One region of the Brevibacillus sp. Leaf182 genome, then DNA from elsewhere that is predicted to be linked to it. Evidence: riboswitches for the same ligand, from Rfam matches in the RefSeq annotation. Region 1 holds a riboswitch; each other region holds the start of a gene.

Region 1 (4,263 bases):
TCATAGCTGGCTATACGTTTTTTTCCATTATAGCAACGGCATGGCTAGTCTTTGATTTATATTTCCCTTTGGAATTCGCACGATGGGAATATTTGTTTCCGATTATGGATACCAGCTTTGGGAACCTTTTCAAAGGAATGATGGCCATGTCATTGACCAGTGTCGGTTTCGAGGTTCTCTATGTCGTCTATCCCTATGTACAAAATAAGGACAGGGTAAATAAAAGTGCACAGTTGGCGGTGCTGGTGACTTATCTTATCTATTTATTGGTCATGATCGTGTCCTTGGTCTTTTTTAGCCAAGGTCAGCTCATGAGGACGATCTGGGCGACACTCAATCTGCAAAAGATGGTGTATCTCCCCATTCTGGAAAGATTTGAGCTGGTCGTTATCTCGCTGTGGCTTATCGTCATCTTGCCGAATATCATGCTGTATTTGTGGTGCTCGGCGCGAGGGCTCAAGCGTTTGTTCAGCTTCAACTTGCGAAGTTCATTGTATTGGATTTTATCGGTGATTTATCTTGCTTCCTTGACGATGCTTTCCAGACAGCAGATGAATTGGCTTTTTACTGTGCATGGGAAAATTAGCATATGGGTTGTGTACCTGTACCCCTATTTTTTGTACGTCATGGTCTTGCTGAAGCAGCGAACGCAACGGGCAAAATCGAAGAGCAAAGGAGAGAGTGCCTGATGCTTGATGAGCGGAAAAAGAGGTTGTCCTTCATCAAACGGTTTTTGGCGTTGTGGTGTTCTGGTGTCATAATAGTCACAGGCTGTGGAGATCGGCAGATTTTTGATGAAACTGGACTTGCCACAGCTGTCGGCTATGACTTGTTAAAGGATGGAAACATTCGTGGGACTGCAATCATGCCCTCCATTAATCCAGAGGCAAAAAAAAAGATACAGATTTTCTCAGCAATGGGGGAGACCAGCAAATCAATCCGGGATCGGGTTAATTTACAATCAGATAAAAGAGTGTTGGGTGGGCAGATTCGTGTCGCCCTCTACAGTGAAAACTTGGCAAAACGCGGGCTTGGCAGTATCGTTGACACGCTGTATCGGGATTCCTCTATTTCCAGCAGGGTTTATCTTTGCCTATTTGAAGGCGAAACATATGATATGTTAACGTATCCCTATTCTGAAGAAGGGAATATCGGAATCTATTTATACCGTATGATTGAGCAAAATATTGAAGGGGAAAAAATTCCGTCTTCCACCATGCATGAGTTTTTTCGGGCCTATTATGACAAAGGAATCGACCCGATCATGCCGTACATTGCAAGAAAGGGAAATGAGCTGCAAATCAAGGGTATCGCATTATTTCAAGGGGAGCGTTATGTAGGGTGGATCACACCAAAGGAAGCCTTTTTAATCAAGCTCATGCATGGAAAGTTCAGCATTGGCAGCTACGATACTTCTGTTCCTGCTCGTATTTTTGGGGAGGAGCCAAAGAGCCGCGGAAGTAAAAAAGACCGTGTGCAGCTTGTCTTTGACACCATTTCCAGCAAATCTAAAATTGATCTGACCCAAGTGTCCCCCCGGTCTTTGATATTGATATACGATTACATGCGAGAATTTTGGAATTAACCCTTCCGCTGAAGCTAGAGAATGCAAAGCTGATGAAAATCATGGAGAATGCACTGGATAAAGAGATCGAAAAAGAATTGCAGAAAGTAGTCAGTAAATTGCAGGGCCTCGATGTCGATCCCGCTGGATTCGGGATGGTGTATCGTGCAAATAGAAGAGGGATGGCAAACATGACGCAGGCCGAGTGGAGAAAAATGTTCAAGGAAGCAAAGTTTCGCTTTCACGTAAAGTCAACAATCATCCGCAACGGCGTCATGGATTAAAAAACTTTTTCCTGCTATTACTATTGACGTGATATTTTCAAAAAGGATATAATCCGTTTTGTATCATCATGAAATAGAAAAAACGAACATAATATACGTAGATATCTTTCTTATCAAGAGAGGCGGAGGGACAGGCCCTATGAAGCCCGGCAGCCGGTTCATTTTCGAATGAACGTCGCGGTGCCAATTCCTACAGGATTGTTTGGATCTTGTGTAGATGAGAAGGGTGGATGCGAACGTATACATTGCGTTGCAGCCCCTTTTTCGTTTATTGAAAAAGGGGTTTTCATATTTTATCAAGATTGTGGTCGGGAGGTGGATGCGTTGATCCAACTGCGTCATTTGCATAAAAGCTATCAAGTACAAGGTAAAACCATCCCAGCATTAACGGGGATCGACCTTTCCATAGAGCAAGGAGAAATATACGGGATTATCGGACACTCTGGTGCAGGGAAAAGTACGTTGATCCGGTGCATCAATTTGCTGGAGCGCCCAACTTCTGGGGAAGTTATTGTGGACGGCGTCGATTTGACTAGGCTGGATGAAGGGAAGCTGCAAGAAAAGCGCCGCTCAATCGGCATGATTTTTCAGCACTTCAACTTGCTGTCTTCTTCGACAGTCGGTGAAAATGTCGCTTTTCCGCTCAAGCTGGCCAAGCGTCCGAAGGCAGAGATTGAGAAGAAAGTAAACGAGCTGCTGAAGCTGGTTGGCTTGGAGGCACATAAGGACAAATATCCGTCCCAACTGTCTGGCGGACAGAAGCAGCGTGTCGGGATCGCCCGGGCGCTCGCGAATGATCCAAAAGTGCTGCTCTGTGACGAAGCTACATCGGCTCTCGATCCGCAGACGACGAACTCCATTCTGGCACTGCTCTTGGACATCAACCGCAAGCTGGGCTTGACCATTGTGTTGATTACCCACGAGATGCACGTCATTCGCTCCATTTGTGATCGTGTCGGCGTAATTGACGGCGGAAAGATCGTCGAGTCGGGTAACGTACTGGATGTATTCCTTCGTCCGAAGCATCCAACGACACAGGAATTCGTGGAACAAGTAGCAGATTCTACAGAGCTGAGAGAAGCAGTCGAGCACGAAAAGGCTTCGGGGAACCGGACCATTGCTCGTGTCACCTTCCTCGGAGAAAAAACGTACCAGCCGATCCTGTTCCAAACGATGCAAGAGACCGGTACGGTGTTCAGCATTTTGCAGGGAACAATCTCCCGCATGAAAGATACGCCGTATGGTCAGTTGGTGATCGAGCTGGAAGGCGATGTTGCACAGAATCAAAAGACCATTGAGACGCTGCGCCAACGTGGCTTGGAAGTAGAGGTGATATAAATGGACTGGACATTCGAGAATGTGGATTGGGCTGAAATCGGCGTAGGTACGATGGACACGCTCACGATGCTCGGCTTTTCCACCCTGTTTACCGTCCTGATTGGTTTGCCATTGGGAATCGTTCTGTTTTTGACTTCACGCGGACAGCTTCTGCAAAACCGCACTTTTTATACGATCGCATCATTCGTTGTCAACGTATTGCGCTCGGTACCGTTTATCATTTTGATGATTTTGCTGATTCCTGTGACGAAAATGATCGTAGGAACCTCACTCGGCGTACTGGGTGCCATTCCGCCGCTCGTATTTGGTGCCGCTCCGTTTTTCGCACGCTTGGTGGAAACCTCTCTGCGTGAGATTGATAAAGGCGTGATTGAGGCCGCACAATCTATGGGGGCGTCCAATTGGCAGATCGTCTGGAATGTCCTTTTGCCAGAGTCTAGATCTGGACTGATCGCAGGTATTACGATCACGACGGTTACGCTGGTCTCCTATACCGCAATGTCTGGGGTAATTGGCGGTGGTGGTTTGGGTGACTTGGCGATCCGATACGGTTATCAGCGTTTCCAAACCGATGTCATGATTGTGACTGTTGTTATTTTGCTGGTGATGGTACAGATCTTACAAACGCTGGGGGACCGTCTGGTTCTGAAATTCAGCCGCAAATAGATCTTTCCATATAGATTTTCAAAAAATAAGACTAAATACATGCAAGGGGGAAATCATTCATGAAAAAGCTAGTCGTATCTGTACTTTCTACTGTATTGGCATTTTCTTTGGCAGCTTGCGGAGGCAAAACGGAAACAGCACCTGCTCCGGCTGAAGGCGGCGCACAAGGCGGACAACAGGAAGTAACATTGAAGGTAGGCGCTTCTCCCGTTCCACATGCAGCAATCTTGAAATTCGTTCAACCAAAACTGAAAGAACAAGGCGTGAACCTGGAAATTAAAGAGTTCACCGATTACGTACAACCTAACGTTCAAGTGAACGAGAAACAACTCGACGCTAACTTCTTCCAGCACAAGCCTTACCTGGAAGACTTCAATAAAGGACAAAACATGAATCTGGAGCCAGTAGTGG
Region 2 (4,263 bases), on a different contig from region 1:
AAAGGAATGATCGCAACCATCAGGATAATAAAAGGCAGCGAACGCACAATGTTGATGATCGTATTCAGGGTGTGATAGATGATTTTGTTCGGGAAAAGGTGATTCGCCTGTGTGATGACCAACAAAATCCCGAGCGGAATCCCGATCAGTGTCGCAATGAACAACGAAAACCCAACCATGATGACAGTTTCTTGCAGTGATTGCCCGAATACCGGAATCATTTCAATCAAACGCTCCATTAGCTCCGCACCTCCTCTGGTGACACAATATCTACGCGGTAGACGGATTCGCGCAAGAAGCGAATGCCATCCTGAATGGCCTGGTCTTCACCAGAAATGTGCAAAAGCAAAATGCCGAGCGCCGTACCTTTTATGGTTGTAATCGAGCCGTACAATAGATTGGTGCTAATCGGAAAACGTGCAGACAGTGTTCCCAGAACAGGATCGAGAGCGGCATCCCCACGAAAGGCAACGCGAACAATTTTGGAAACGGGTCCGGTTTCTTTTATCTTGGACAAAATCTCCTGTGGTACCTGATCGTCAAAAACCGTTTTGATAAAATTACGGGTCGTTTGCTCTTGCGGATTGCTGAAAACATCCAAAACAGAGCCTTGCTCGATGACGACGCCATTTTCCATGATGGCTACCTGATCGCAGATTTTTTTGATGACCTGCATTTCATGGGTAATGAGGACGATGGTTAGGTTAAACTTTCGATTGATGTCGAGCAACAGCTCCAGAATCGATTCAGTCGTCTGCGGGTCGAGAGCGGAAGTTGCTTCGTCACAGAGCAGGATTTCCGGATCAGTGGCAAGCGCACGAGCGATGCCCACCCGTTGCTTTTGTCCACCGGATAGCTGTGAAGGATAAGCATGTGCTTTATCAGACAAGCCAACCAAGCCGAGAAGGTCTTCTACCTTGCGCTTAATGACATCTTTGGGGACGCGATTCATCCGCAAGATTTCCGCCACATTGTCAAAGACATTATAGGAAGAGAGCAGATTGAAGTGCTGAAAAATAATCCCGATCTTTTTGCGAGCTTGCCGCAGCTCTTTTTCCTTGAGGGTCAGCATGTTCTGGCCATTGACGATCACAGAACCGCTAGTCGGCTTCTCCAACAGGTTGATGGTACGGAGCAGGGTACTTTTCCCCGCTCCGCTAAAACCGATAACCCCGTAAATCTGCCCTTTTTCCACCTGCAAGGATACGCCCTTCAATGCTTCTACCTGCTTGTTTCCTACTTGATACGACTTATGAATATCGGTTAGCTGTATCATAACGAGTTCTCCTTGTTGTTCTTGATGTTCCTGGCGTCGATCTTACCAGGACGGCAGTACAGCTCCTTCAAAACGTTCGTCGATGAATTTTTTCACTTCTTCCGAACGGTAAATGTCGACCAGCTTTTTGACAGCGGGGTTGTCTTTGTTGGTTTCGTTGGCTGCCAAAATGTTCACGTATGGAGAGTCAGCCGTCTCAGCGAAGATCGCATCTTTTTTCGGGGAGTAGCCAGCTTCCATTGCGAAGTTCGTATTAATCGAAGCGACTTCTACATTGCTCAGCGAGCGTGCCAGGAATGCCGCCTCCAGCTCTTTGAATTGCAAATTTTTTGGATTTTCTACGATGTCCAGTGGTGTTGCGTTGTCGCCCACGCCATCCTTGAGCTTAATCAAGCCAGCAGCCTGATAGAGCAACAGGGCGCGTGCTCGGTTGGTCGGATCGTTTTGAATGCCGACAACACCGCCAGCCGGGATGTCCTCGACTTTTTTATGCTTGGTGGAGTACAGGCCCATCGGGTACGTCACGGTTTTTCCGACCTCGACGATCTTTGTTTTGTGATCTTGATTGAACTTCGCCAAGAACGGAATGGTTTGGAAGCTGTTAACATCGAGATTTCCTTTATCGAGAGCTTGATTCGGCTGTACATAATCGTTGAAAACGACGACTTCGACATCGAGTCCTTTGCCTTTGGCGACTTCCTTTACTTTGTTGAGAATCTCTTCGTGCGGGCCGCCAGTGACGCCCACTTTGAGTGAGGTTTGTTCAGCAGCAGTGCCGCCGTTAGCAGGCGCAGCTTCCTGTTTACCGCCGCAAGCTGTTACGAGCGATGCAGCGAGAAGTAGTGTAGTGAGCAGTAGACCAGTCTTTTTCATGAAAATACCCCTTTTCTCTGGATGTAAGATGTAATAAAAAAAGCCTCTTCCGACAGAAGAGGCTGGGACTGCGCGTATGTAAATACACGGCAACAATACCTCTCTTATCTGTCGGAATAAATTCCGCTGGATTTGGCACCATATCGTTTGCGATAGGTTGCCGAGGTGTCATAGGGCCAGTCCCTCAACCTCTCTTCATAAGAGAATGTGCTATGAAATTATCATTCCAAACATTGTTGTTAATTCTTATTTGGATAGTTGGATTATAACGACTGATTTTTTACGTGTCAACTGTTTTTGCAAACGAATGACTTGGTGGAAAAATGTGAAATTGATCTAAATACGAATATTCTATTGAAGAATCGGAAAATCATTTGTATAATGAGAGCGAATGAACCCGATACCAGCTATCGCAGGTGATGACATGACTCTAGTGGACTCCAATGAAACCAGAAAAAAGCTGTCTGCCATCTATAATGAGATAGCAAAAGAGTTGTTCGGATTTGGAACGACTTTGCTCCGAGTCACGATTGAAAATCAGATGATTACGTTCCAAGCCAAGCATCGCCGTTCTCCGCGCTCACAAGCGTTGGAAGGCGAAGCGCCGGCCCTCAAGCTCGAAGTCGATTTTCGGATGTCCCTTCTTTATAAGAAGAAACTGCGAGAACGACTGGAGGAAGAGATGGGGTTGCCGTTGGAAGCCGTGCTGCGGGACTATGATGCGCCTACGCAATGGGCGATCACGAATGTTATTTTAGCTGAATCAGAACTGAATACCTGACGCAATCGTTCGGATTTTCTCTTTTGATCTATCTTAAGGGGAGACCGTAGACTTTGCGTAAAAACGGGTGTCACTTCTCTTTGTTTACGAAGAAAAGTGCTCTTGTTTAGAATGATACGTTCTAATCAAGGGTACTTTTCTTTTTATTGTATCACCATATTTTGTCATCAAATGAACCCAACTGGAGGAGAATTACGATGAAAAAATTACTTGCTGGAATCCTGTCTTTTTCTATGATGTCACTGGCTCTTGCTGGCTGTGGCAGCAATGATCAACCACAAGCGGGAGGGGCTGGAGGCGAAGCAAAGGGTGAGCCACAAAAGCTGGTCATCTCCACATGGGGCTTCTCTGAAGACTTTTTCCGCAAAGAAGTATATGAGCCATTTGAAAAAGAACATAACGTGAAAATCGTGCTGGAAATCGGGAACAATGCAGAGCGCCTGAACAAAATTCGCCAAGGAAGCTCCGATGTAGACTTGATCTACCTCTCTGACTACTATGCACAGCAAGGGATTGAGAGTGGAGCATTTGAAAAAATCGACCGCAGCCGCATCCCGAACCTGGATCAAATCTACGACATCGCCAAAGCACCACTGGGCGAGGAGTACGGTCCAGCTTACACGATTGGTCAATTCGGAATTGCCTACAATCCAAAGCTCGTGAAAACCGAGATCAAGGATTGGAAAGACCTGTGGAACCCAGAGCTGGCGGGCAAGCTGACACTGCCAAGCATTACGTCCACAACTGGCCCGATGGTTCTTGACAGTGCTTCCCAGATAGCGGGCAACAAGGAATTTAACGAAGATCAAGCCTTCGCGAAAATGAAAGAAGTCAACCAAAGTGTAGTGAAGTTCTACGATAAGACCTCTGAATACGTGAATATGTTTGGTCAAGAAGAAATCGGCGTAGGACCGATCATGGAAATGTACTTCAAAGACATCAAGGCCGCTGTTCCAGAAGCTGTTTTCGTACAACCTGCAAGCGGCGGATATGCAGTCATGAATACGGTTAACATCGTAAAAGGCTCGAAAAACAAAGCGCTGGCTGAAGACTTCATCAACTACCAACTGAGCAAGGAAGTTCAGGAAAAAACAGCAAAAGCAAAAATCGATTCCCCTGTAAACAAAACGGTTCAACTGACAGAAGAAGAGGCAAAAGGCGTAACGTATGGGGAAGAAACCGTAAGCAAGCTGAAAATGCTGGACATGAAATTCGTTAACGAGCACTCCAAAGCATGGATTGACCGTTGGAATCGTGAAATTACGCAATAACGAACGATAGAAAAACAAGGGCGAGGGTATAGACAATTTCGGATATACCCTCGTTTTCGTGA
Region 3 (4,263 bases), on a different contig from region 1:
CGAGCCCGATCAATCGTAAGCGGCCAGGATTCTCCCACGACGCGGGCAAAAGGCAGTGCTTGCTTGACAATGACGCTCTTACCGGTTGCCGGCTCCTGAATGTCAAAAACCAGATTGAGGTTGCCATCCCCGATTTCGCGGCTGGTCAGCTCGGCTCCTTCGCTAAAAAGACCCGGTATTCCTTTTACGTACTCCACTGCTTCCTGTTCAGTCAATGCGCGATATGCCATGATTCCAAAACTCCCCTCTACGTATTTTTCCTCTATCTCTACTTGTTTTGTTTGAGTACCTGGAGCAATAAAAAGACCTCTTTTCCCGAAGAAAAGAGGTCGCTGTCGTCACGTGTAAGAACCGTGTTGATGTCCCCCTTATCTTCCAGACCACTTTTGTTTCTGCAGGAATTAGCACCGTGCATGTCGCCTGTCAATCAGTCGCTTCCTCGCGTCTGAATGGCGTCATGTCGGTTGCCGGGTATCATCGGGCCAGTCCCTCCACCTTCTCTGGATAAGGTATCCAAAACGTATTCGGTTTTTGATTTAGTTTGAATCATACAACCAACGCTTCCACGATGTCAACACCCTTTTGTGCAAAAATTCGCACCTTGCTATCAGTAGCTGTATTGTGTTCCGGATGCCGCAGGTCGCTCCCAATTCCACCAGTCTACCTTGCCAAGAAACGCTGCTGTTATCGACTTTTCGGACTTGAGCTTCAGTAGTTCTTTCGTAGGTCCAGTGAGGACGGCTCCGTAGATTCGCACTCCGTTTTGCTGCATGTAGTTGTATCGCTCTGCTATCTGTAGATCTCTGCCAAAGAGTAAGGATTTTCCGATATCGCGAGCCAGTTCTTCTTGCTCTGACAAATACCTCATCTCCTCCAGATAGTTTGCGATTACCTTGTCCCCATCCCCTTTTTCATATGCACCACCGTAATCCATTTCCCGCTGGGCAAATCCCCATACTTCCCCGGAACCAAACAGCACATCTCCGGCATCACTTTCAGCTTGCTTGAGCTCTACTCCTGTATCTACCGCAAACCAAACTGTATCTTGTCCAGAAGAGGTAACATGGCGGGTAACCAGTTTATAGTACTCGTCATACGTCAAAAAGTGATCAAAAGAAATCGCAAGCTGCGAAACGGTACCCTCGGGCAGCTTCTCCATCGTCGTCCAGGCAGCCGAAGTGAGAGACATGGTATCCTCCGTTTCCCCCTCTGTCGGATAACGGAAAAACAGCTTTTGCTCCCTGACCCCGTCCGTCCATTGCGGCTTGGCTTTCACGTTCCATAGCACATTCGTACTCTCAAATCGGCCCGCGTTCTTTTCTTCTCCCCCAACCCGCTCGCGTAGCTCCATGCTGATGTTTCCGTACAGCAATCCGACCTGTGAACCACTACTCCCCACTCTCACACCTGGTTGAGTAAAATTGACCATCGACTTCGCAACGCGGAACAGATCTTCATGCATCAGTGACCCAACCCAGCCATTCAGAATCAGCAACACAACTCCGGCCAAAAAGGGAAGCCCTATGGTGAATCCTGCGTTGGACAACCGATTTTTCCATTTCCCCCGTCGAACAATCGCACGCTGTTTTTCAGCCGACAGTGTTTCAGGCTGTTTTGTTTTCACGTTGTCCTCTCTCGTTTCTTCCCCCAACAAAAGCCTCTCCAACCGCTGTGCGTATTCCTCGTCAGCGGCTATTTCCTCCTCGAATTGTTTTGAATCTTCTCCCGCCATTTCCCCACGCAAATAAGCAAGCAGTCTTTGCTCGCGATCATCCTTGTTCATCACCGGTTTTCCTCCCTCCACAACTGCCGCATCTTTTGTCGCCCCCGAAACAAGGAACGCTTGACGTCTGCCAGCTCGATTCCGAGTACCTCTGCCATTTCCGCGTAGGAAAACTGCATGGCAAACAACAAAATGACCTGTCTCTGCTTTTCCGGAAGTTGCTCCAAATAGTCATGGGCCACTTCCCACAGCTCTTTGTTCACGACATGCTCTGCCGGATCAACCACCGAATGATCACGTCGCTCTGGCAAGGCTTCCACAAAGGCGAATCGTTGTTTCGTCTTCTTGCGATAACCGTCCACGAAAGCGTGATAGGCCACCTTGAACAGCCAGGGCCGTACTTTTTCCCCACGGTAGTCGTCCAAGGAAGAGAAGGCGCGACAAAAGGTTTCCTGTGTCAAATCCTCTGCCAGTCTCTCATCTCGTGTCAGCCGGAAAAGATAGCGGTAAATATCGTTTACATGCAGCTGGTACACATCCTCCAGACCTACTTTCCCAAGCCGTTCACACCCCTTCCTCCCTTACCACGAAAGAATTGCCAAAAAGTTTCACCTTCGTCTTATTTTTCTAATAATCCGCTGCACATTCTCTGCAAAAACAAAGATTGACTCCTGACAATGAACGTCATATCATGGGGGAAACGAATAACTCTTATCGCGAGCTGGCTGAGGGACTGGCCCTATGATGCCCGGCAACCGGCGCTATACCATGAATCGTACGCTGATGATGCGTACCTTGGATAGCGAAACGGTGCTAATTCCAACGGATAAGAGTCGAGATCGAGCTTTTTTGGCTCCTCTCGGCTACTGACCCGAGAGATGAGACGAGACGCTTTCCTAGTCGACAACCGCCTCCCCGCTCAATGGGGAGGCTTTTTTAATTTATACAAGGAGGATTAGACGTACCATGAGTGAACAACGTATCCTCGTCACCTATCTCACACAAGCAAAAGACTTGAACAAGAAAGCGCAGGCCATTGCTGTCGGCATGACAGTCGGTTCCTGGACGGACCTGCCGCTTGCCAAGCAAGCTGAGTTAGCGCCGTATCTTGGTGAAGCCGTGAGCGCGACACCACTTGAGACACTGGAAAACGGAGAAACACGCGGTTTGATTACCGTCAGCTATCCGACTCGTAATTTTACAGCAGACATTCCATCCTTGTTGACCGGAATATTCGGCAAACTATCGATGGACGGCAAGATCAAGCTCGTCGACATCGCTTTTCCTGACTCGTTCCTTCAGGCTTTTCCTGGACCGAAGTTCGGCATTGACGGTCTGCGCGAACGTTTAGCAGCACATAACCGACCGCTCTTGATGAGCATTTTCAAATCGTGCCTGGGCCTTCCTTTCGACGACCTGAAAACGCAATTCCGGGCACAAGCCTTGGGCGGAGTCGATCTGGTGAAAGATGACGAAATCTTCTTTGCAGATGACCGTGCTCCTTTTATCGAAAGGATCAAAGCGTTCAAGCAGATCGCTCAGGAGACCGAAGCCGAAACAGGCAAGCCCGTCCTCTATGCAGCCAACCTGACTGGACCTGTACATGAGCTGAACGAAAAAGCGAAACGTGCGGTAGATGCGGGTGCTGACTGCCTCTTGTTCAATGTGCTGGCCTTTGGCTTCGATGCCCTGCACCGTTTGGCAGCCGATCCTGATGTACACGTACCGATCATGGCGCATCCAGCATTGGCAGGCGCTTACTATCCATCACCCGACTACGGTATCGCCACCCCGCTTCTGCTCGGAACGTTGATGCGTGTAGCTGGGGCAGATTTGGTGCTCTTCCCATCTCCATATGGCAATGTCGCCTTGGACAAAACAGAAGCGTTGCAGCTCGCCAAGCATTTGACTGACCCGCTGAATGGTGTACGCCGTTCCTTCCCGGTTCCATCTGCCGGTATTCATCCGGGACTGGTTCCACAGCTTTATAAAGACTTCGGTCTGGATCAAATCGTCAATGCAGGAGGCGGAATCCACGGTCATCCCGGTGGAGCAACCGCAGGAGCAAAAGCATTCGTTGCTGCGATTGAGGCAGTCACCGCTAACCGAACACTGGAAGAAGCCGCCGCTGATTCACAAGAACTGGCGATCGCCCTAGAAAAGTGGGGTGGCGCACGATGAGCAAGAAGCTCGTCCTGTTCTGCGATTTCGACGGAACGATTACCGAAAAAGACAACATTGTAGCGATTGTCCGCAAGTTTGCTCCCCCTGAGTGGGAAGCCTTGACGGAGCAAATCCTTTCGCAAAAAATAAGCGTTCAGGAAGGAGTTGGCAAGCTGTTCCAACTCTTGCCCTCTTCCTTGCGCCAGGACATTATCGATTTTATTGTCCATGAAGCGACGATTCGCCTGGGATTTGCTGAATTCGTGAGCTATTGTCGCGAAGAAGGCATCGAGCTGTTGATCACGAGTGGCGGCATCGACTTTTTCCTGGAGCCTATCCTGGCACCTTTTGATCTCTCCGATGTACCGATTTACTGC
Region 4 (4,263 bases), on a different contig from region 1:
TGCCTAGTGGCAAAAATGTAACTAATGCGGTTGCAACGACTGCTACGAAAAAAAACAATAAAGAGGCAAATCAGAACAGTGTAAAGGTGTCGGCGGAAGAGGCCATTTTACCATTAAAAAAAGTGATTCCAGCCTTGAGCAAGATGACAATAAGAGTGGATCGTACAAGCCATGGAATCAGTGATCTAACGTTATTGGAAGGCGATAATGCTCGTGCCAAGGTTGCCTATGATATACAGACAGGACAAATTGAGAGCTTTACAATTGATGGTGATCGAGGAGAACAGAAGGAAGGGAGATTGCCATCAGCCAAGACTGCGGAGAATGCTGCAAACGCATTTCTACAAGCTTTCCTTGGGGAGGGAAGCAAGTCCTATCAGCACGTCCAGACTCAGATCTATACCGACGAGTATATGGTAAAAGGCCCATGGATGAGCGTGAATTATCAACGAATGGAAAGCGGCCAGCCCGTTCCGTTCGACGTAATGTCGGTTGGAATTGACCAACAGGAGCAAGTCGCGTTTTTCGGGCGATTGAACAAGAGCGAACAAGCCTTTTTCACCAAGCTGACAGATGCCATGCCCGATTTAAGCCCATCCCTTCTTCTTTTGGACAAAGAAAAGAACCACGATGGCATGTCATTCATCTTGGGGAAATCGAACAAGGAGGGACATCAGGTTTCTCTTGTGATCTATGGAAATGGTCAAGCACTGGAATCGTATAGGCTTTTGAATAGGGATGAAAAGGAAGGAGCGAGCCGGAAAGAAGCAGAAGGAGAAAAAGCCTTGCAGCAAGAGCGACAGTTCCTGAACAAACTGCTCGGGGCGGATAGTGATAACTATCGGTTATTGGACGCCAACGATCCAGGGTTGTATCTGCGATATCATAACGAACTGCCAGTGTTGTCTGATGAAATTAGCATAATAACAACTGACTCTGGCCACGTCCAATATTTCAGGATGGAGCCCGAAACATTTGAGCCGTCGCAGTACCCGGATGTATCGACTGCTGTGTCAGAAGAGGTAGCCATCAAAGAGCTGAGCGAGCATATGAAGCTTCGATACGTGCAGAACCCGAGAATACGGCCAGAATCAAAACAAGGGGATATGTGGCAGCCCATTCTGGAGTACACGCCGGCTGTTTCCTTCATGCAAAGAGGACGTGAAGATGGTCAGGAGTGGTATATCGACGCGACCAATGGCAAGATGGTGTATGGAACGGGAGATAACGGGCTTGCTTATGATCAGTTGAATACGAAGGAAGCACATCCGATCGAATCTCCAAAGGAATACGTCAAGGTTCGCTCCAAGGATGAGGCAAAGGCGTTGCTGCAAGCGGAATTCGGCATACAAGTGGATGACTCGACCTATAGAGAGAGTAACCGTGACGGACGCAAGGAATACGTCTGGAATGATAAAAATGACAAGTATATCGGCGTAGAAGTCCTTGCAGAAACAGGCAGTGTCGTCGGGTTGGGATCACCGCGATCCGATACAGCAATGACAGTCAAACGCGAGCAAGCGGAAAAGGCTGCACTTGCCTTTCTGCCTAAATACGTTGATCCAGGCATAAAAGAAGTGCAATTGGCGAAAGTCATACAGCCAGACGAAGCGAATCCTGTGTCATCGGGCGAATGGGAATTCAGATATCTCATGAGCAAGGATGGCATTCCAGTACAGGATCGCGGGCAAACAGCGGCTTATTCAGTAACAGTCGATCCGTCTTCTGGCAAAGTGACAAAGTTTGAAAACTACAGAGAGACGCACGAGTTGGTGGAGCTTCCAGCATCCGACGAGATCGTCTCGAAAGACACGGCCGTTGAGGCGTATTTACGCGTCATGCCTTTAAAGCTGGTCTATTTGAGCAGAGATGTGGATGGGCAAAAATTAGCTCAACCAAAGCTGGCGTATGTGCCGTGGAGTGACGAAAAGCTGGCGTTCAAATATATTACTCTGGATGCCGTGACAGGCAAAATCATCACCAAATAACAAGAAAAAAAGGCTATCCCGCAGCCATTCCTGATGGCCTTTGGGATAGCCTTTTTTACACACTTATCTAACAGTCGTCACACGAGCACCCGATAATAACCAACAGGATAAACAGCACGAGCACGATTGCGAAGCAGTCACCGAAGAATCCGTTACCGCAGAAAGATGTACTCATCTTTGTTTCCCCTCCTTTCCGTTATACTCCAGTCTATACACGAATGCCGATATTGGACTGGGCGGATGCCCAGCTTAGGCAAAAATGGGCGCGTAAGAGGAGAGGCTCAGTAAAAAATAGACAATTCACAATTGACGAGGAGACAACGGGGGTGTTAAGATACTTGCAAACATTCAAGACATTTCGCATAACAACTAAATGACAAGTGTACGACTCTTATCCAGAGAGGCAGAGGGACTGGCCTGATGAAGCCTCGGCAACCGGTAAAAATCCGGTGCCAATTCCAGCAAAGCTACGTGCTTTGAAAGATAAGAGGATGTCTCAGGCGTTTTCGTATCTGCTGACAAATCCTCTTCTTTCAAAGAAGAGGATTTTTTTATTTTATTTACCCAATTACAGAGAATAAGCCGATGCTAGGGAGAAAAGGGGCACGTCAATGAAACCAACTTTTCGCGAACAGCTTTCCCGGAAAATTCTGATTCTGGACGGTGCAATGGGCACCATGCTTCAACAGGCGAACCTGACTGCTGATGATTTCGGCGGTGAAGCCTATGATGGCTGTAATGAACTCCTGAACCTGACCAGACCAGATGTGATCCGTTCCATTCATGAGAAATATTTAGAGGCGGGCGCAGACATCGTCGAGACAAATACGTTTGGTGCTGCTTCCATCGTTTTGGCCGAGTATGATGTGCCGGAGAAAGACCTTGAGATCAATATAGCGGCAGCTCGCTTGGCCAGAGAAGCGGTGGATGCCTATTCCACAGAGGAGTGGCCGCGTTTTGTAGCAGGTGCAATGGGACCTACGACCAAGACCCTCTCGTTGACAGGCGGTGTTACTTTCGAAGAACTGGTCGAGGCGTATTATCGTCAGGCAAAAGGTCTGATTCTCGGCGGCTCCGATGTTCTTCTTTTGGAAACCTCGCAAGATACGTTGAACGTCAAGGCTGGTGGAATTGGGATTCGCAAAGCTTTTGAAGAGCTTGGACAGGAGATCCCGGTGATGCTGTCAGGTACGATTGAGCCGATGGGCACGACGCTGGCGGGCCAAAACATCGAGGCGTTTTACATCTCCTTGGAGCATATAAAGCCAGTCTCCATTGGTCTGAACTGTGCGACAGGCCCAGAGTTCATGCGTGATCATCTGCGGACACTGTCAGGAATTGCCCAATGTGCGGTTAGCTGTTATCCAAACGCAGGCTTGCCAGACGAGAACGGCCATTACCATGAAACGCCACAAGGACTTGCCTCCAAAATGCTGGCGTTCGCTGAACAGGGCTGGATAAACGTCGCTGGCGGTTGCTGCGGAACAACGCCAGACCATATTCAAGCGATGGCAGAAGCATTAAAAGACTGCAAGCCGCGCAGTGCAGCCGTAGAAACGCTGAGCGCGGTCTCCGGGATCGAGGTCGTTTACGTCGAAGATGACAATCGCCCCCTGCTAGTAGGGGAGAGAACCAATGTCATCGGTTCCAAAAAATTCCGTGAAATGATTGCAGCTGGTCACTATGAAGAAGCATCCGATATTGCCCGGGCCCAAGTAAAGCGCGGCGCACATGTCATCGATATATGCTTGGCTGATCCTGACCGTGATGAATACGAAGATATGGAAAAATTCCTACAGTTCATCGTGAAAAAAGTAAAAGCGCCCCTCATGATCGACTCGACAGATGCCAAGGTCATGGAGCTGGGACTTCGCTACTCACAAGGGAAAGCCATTCTCAACTCGATCAACTTGGAAGACGGGTTGGAGCGATTTGAGGAAGTCGTTCCGCTTATTCACAAGTTCGGTGCCTCCGTTGTCGTTGGGACGATTGAGGAAGCAGGTATGGCGATCACGCGCGAAAAGAAGCTGGAGGTCGCGCAACGCTCGTATGACCTTCTTGTCAACCAGTATGGCATAAAGCCACAGGATATTATTTTCGATCCACTCGTCTTTCCAGTAGGGACAGGGGATGAACAATACATCGGCTCTGCAAAGGAAACGGTAGAAGGCATTCGTTTGATCAAACAAGCAATGCCTGCTTGTAAGACGATCCTGGGTGTCAGTAACGTTTCCTTCGGCTTGCCCCCTGCGGGTCGGGAAGTGCTGAATGCGGT

What was found. Region 1 has a riboswitch for S-adenosylmethionine ahead of ASG16_RS02380 (methionine ABC transporter ATP-binding protein). Riboswitches for the same ligand answer to the same signal wherever they lie in the genome.
Region 2: linked by a shared signal. The riboswitch ahead of ASG16_RS04890 (MetQ/NlpA family ABC transporter substrate-binding protein) and the one ahead of ASG16_RS02380 (methionine ABC transporter ATP-binding protein) in region 1 are both predicted to bind S-adenosylmethionine.
Region 3: linked by a shared signal. The riboswitch ahead of ASG16_RS08325 (2,3-diketo-5-methylthiopentyl-1-phosphate enolase) and the one ahead of ASG16_RS02380 (methionine ABC transporter ATP-binding protein) in region 1 are both predicted to bind S-adenosylmethionine.
Region 4: linked by a shared signal. The riboswitch ahead of metH (methionine synthase) and the one ahead of ASG16_RS02380 (methionine ABC transporter ATP-binding protein) in region 1 are both predicted to bind S-adenosylmethionine.

The regions. Positions count from the first base shown of each region.
Region 1 is NZ_LMPN02000014.1:60,494-64,756, reverse strand. It holds gene ASG16_RS02390 (GerAB/ArcD/ProY family transporter) at 1-689, shown strand, start outside; gene ASG16_RS02385 (Ger(x)C family spore germination protein) at 689-1,585, shown strand; gene ASG16_RS31475 (Ger(x)C family spore germination C-terminal domain-containing protein) at 1,576-1,848, shown strand; SAM riboswitch class I at 1,956-2,072, shown strand; gene ASG16_RS02380 (methionine ABC transporter ATP-binding protein) at 2,173-3,186, shown strand; gene ASG16_RS02375 (methionine ABC transporter permease) at 3,187-3,852, shown strand; gene ASG16_RS02370 (MetQ/NlpA family ABC transporter substrate-binding protein) at 3,912-4,263, shown strand, end outside.
Region 2 is NZ_LMPN02000015.1:422,982-427,244, reverse strand. It holds gene ASG16_RS04900 (methionine ABC transporter permease) at 1-239, opposite strand, end outside; gene ASG16_RS04895 (methionine ABC transporter ATP-binding protein) at 239-1,276, opposite strand; gene ASG16_RS04890 (MetQ/NlpA family ABC transporter substrate-binding protein) at 1,319-2,149, opposite strand; SAM riboswitch class I at 2,251-2,353, opposite strand; gene ASG16_RS04885 (Na-translocating system protein MpsC family protein) at 2,574-2,930, shown strand; gene ASG16_RS04880 (ABC transporter substrate-binding protein) at 3,128-4,201, shown strand.
Region 3 is NZ_LMPN02000018.1:112,566-116,828, forward strand. It holds gene mtnK (S-methyl-5-thioribose kinase) at 1-230, opposite strand, end outside; SAM riboswitch class I at 366-511, opposite strand; gene ASG16_RS08315 (anti-sigma factor) at 608-1,783, opposite strand; gene ASG16_RS08320 (sigma-70 family RNA polymerase sigma factor) at 1,783-2,259, opposite strand; SAM riboswitch class I at 2,432-2,608, shown strand; gene ASG16_RS08325 (2,3-diketo-5-methylthiopentyl-1-phosphate enolase) at 2,690-3,904, shown strand; gene ASG16_RS08330 (2-hydroxy-3-keto-5-methylthiopentenyl-1-phosphate phosphatase) at 3,901-4,263, shown strand, end outside.
Region 4 is NZ_LMPN02000034.1:3,714-7,976, forward strand. It holds gene ASG16_RS25860 (YcdB/YcdC domain-containing protein) at 1-1,988, shown strand, start outside; gene ASG16_RS25865 (YjcZ family sporulation protein) at 2,056-2,163, opposite strand; SAM riboswitch class I at 2,377-2,478, shown strand; gene metH (methionine synthase) at 2,600-4,263, shown strand, end outside.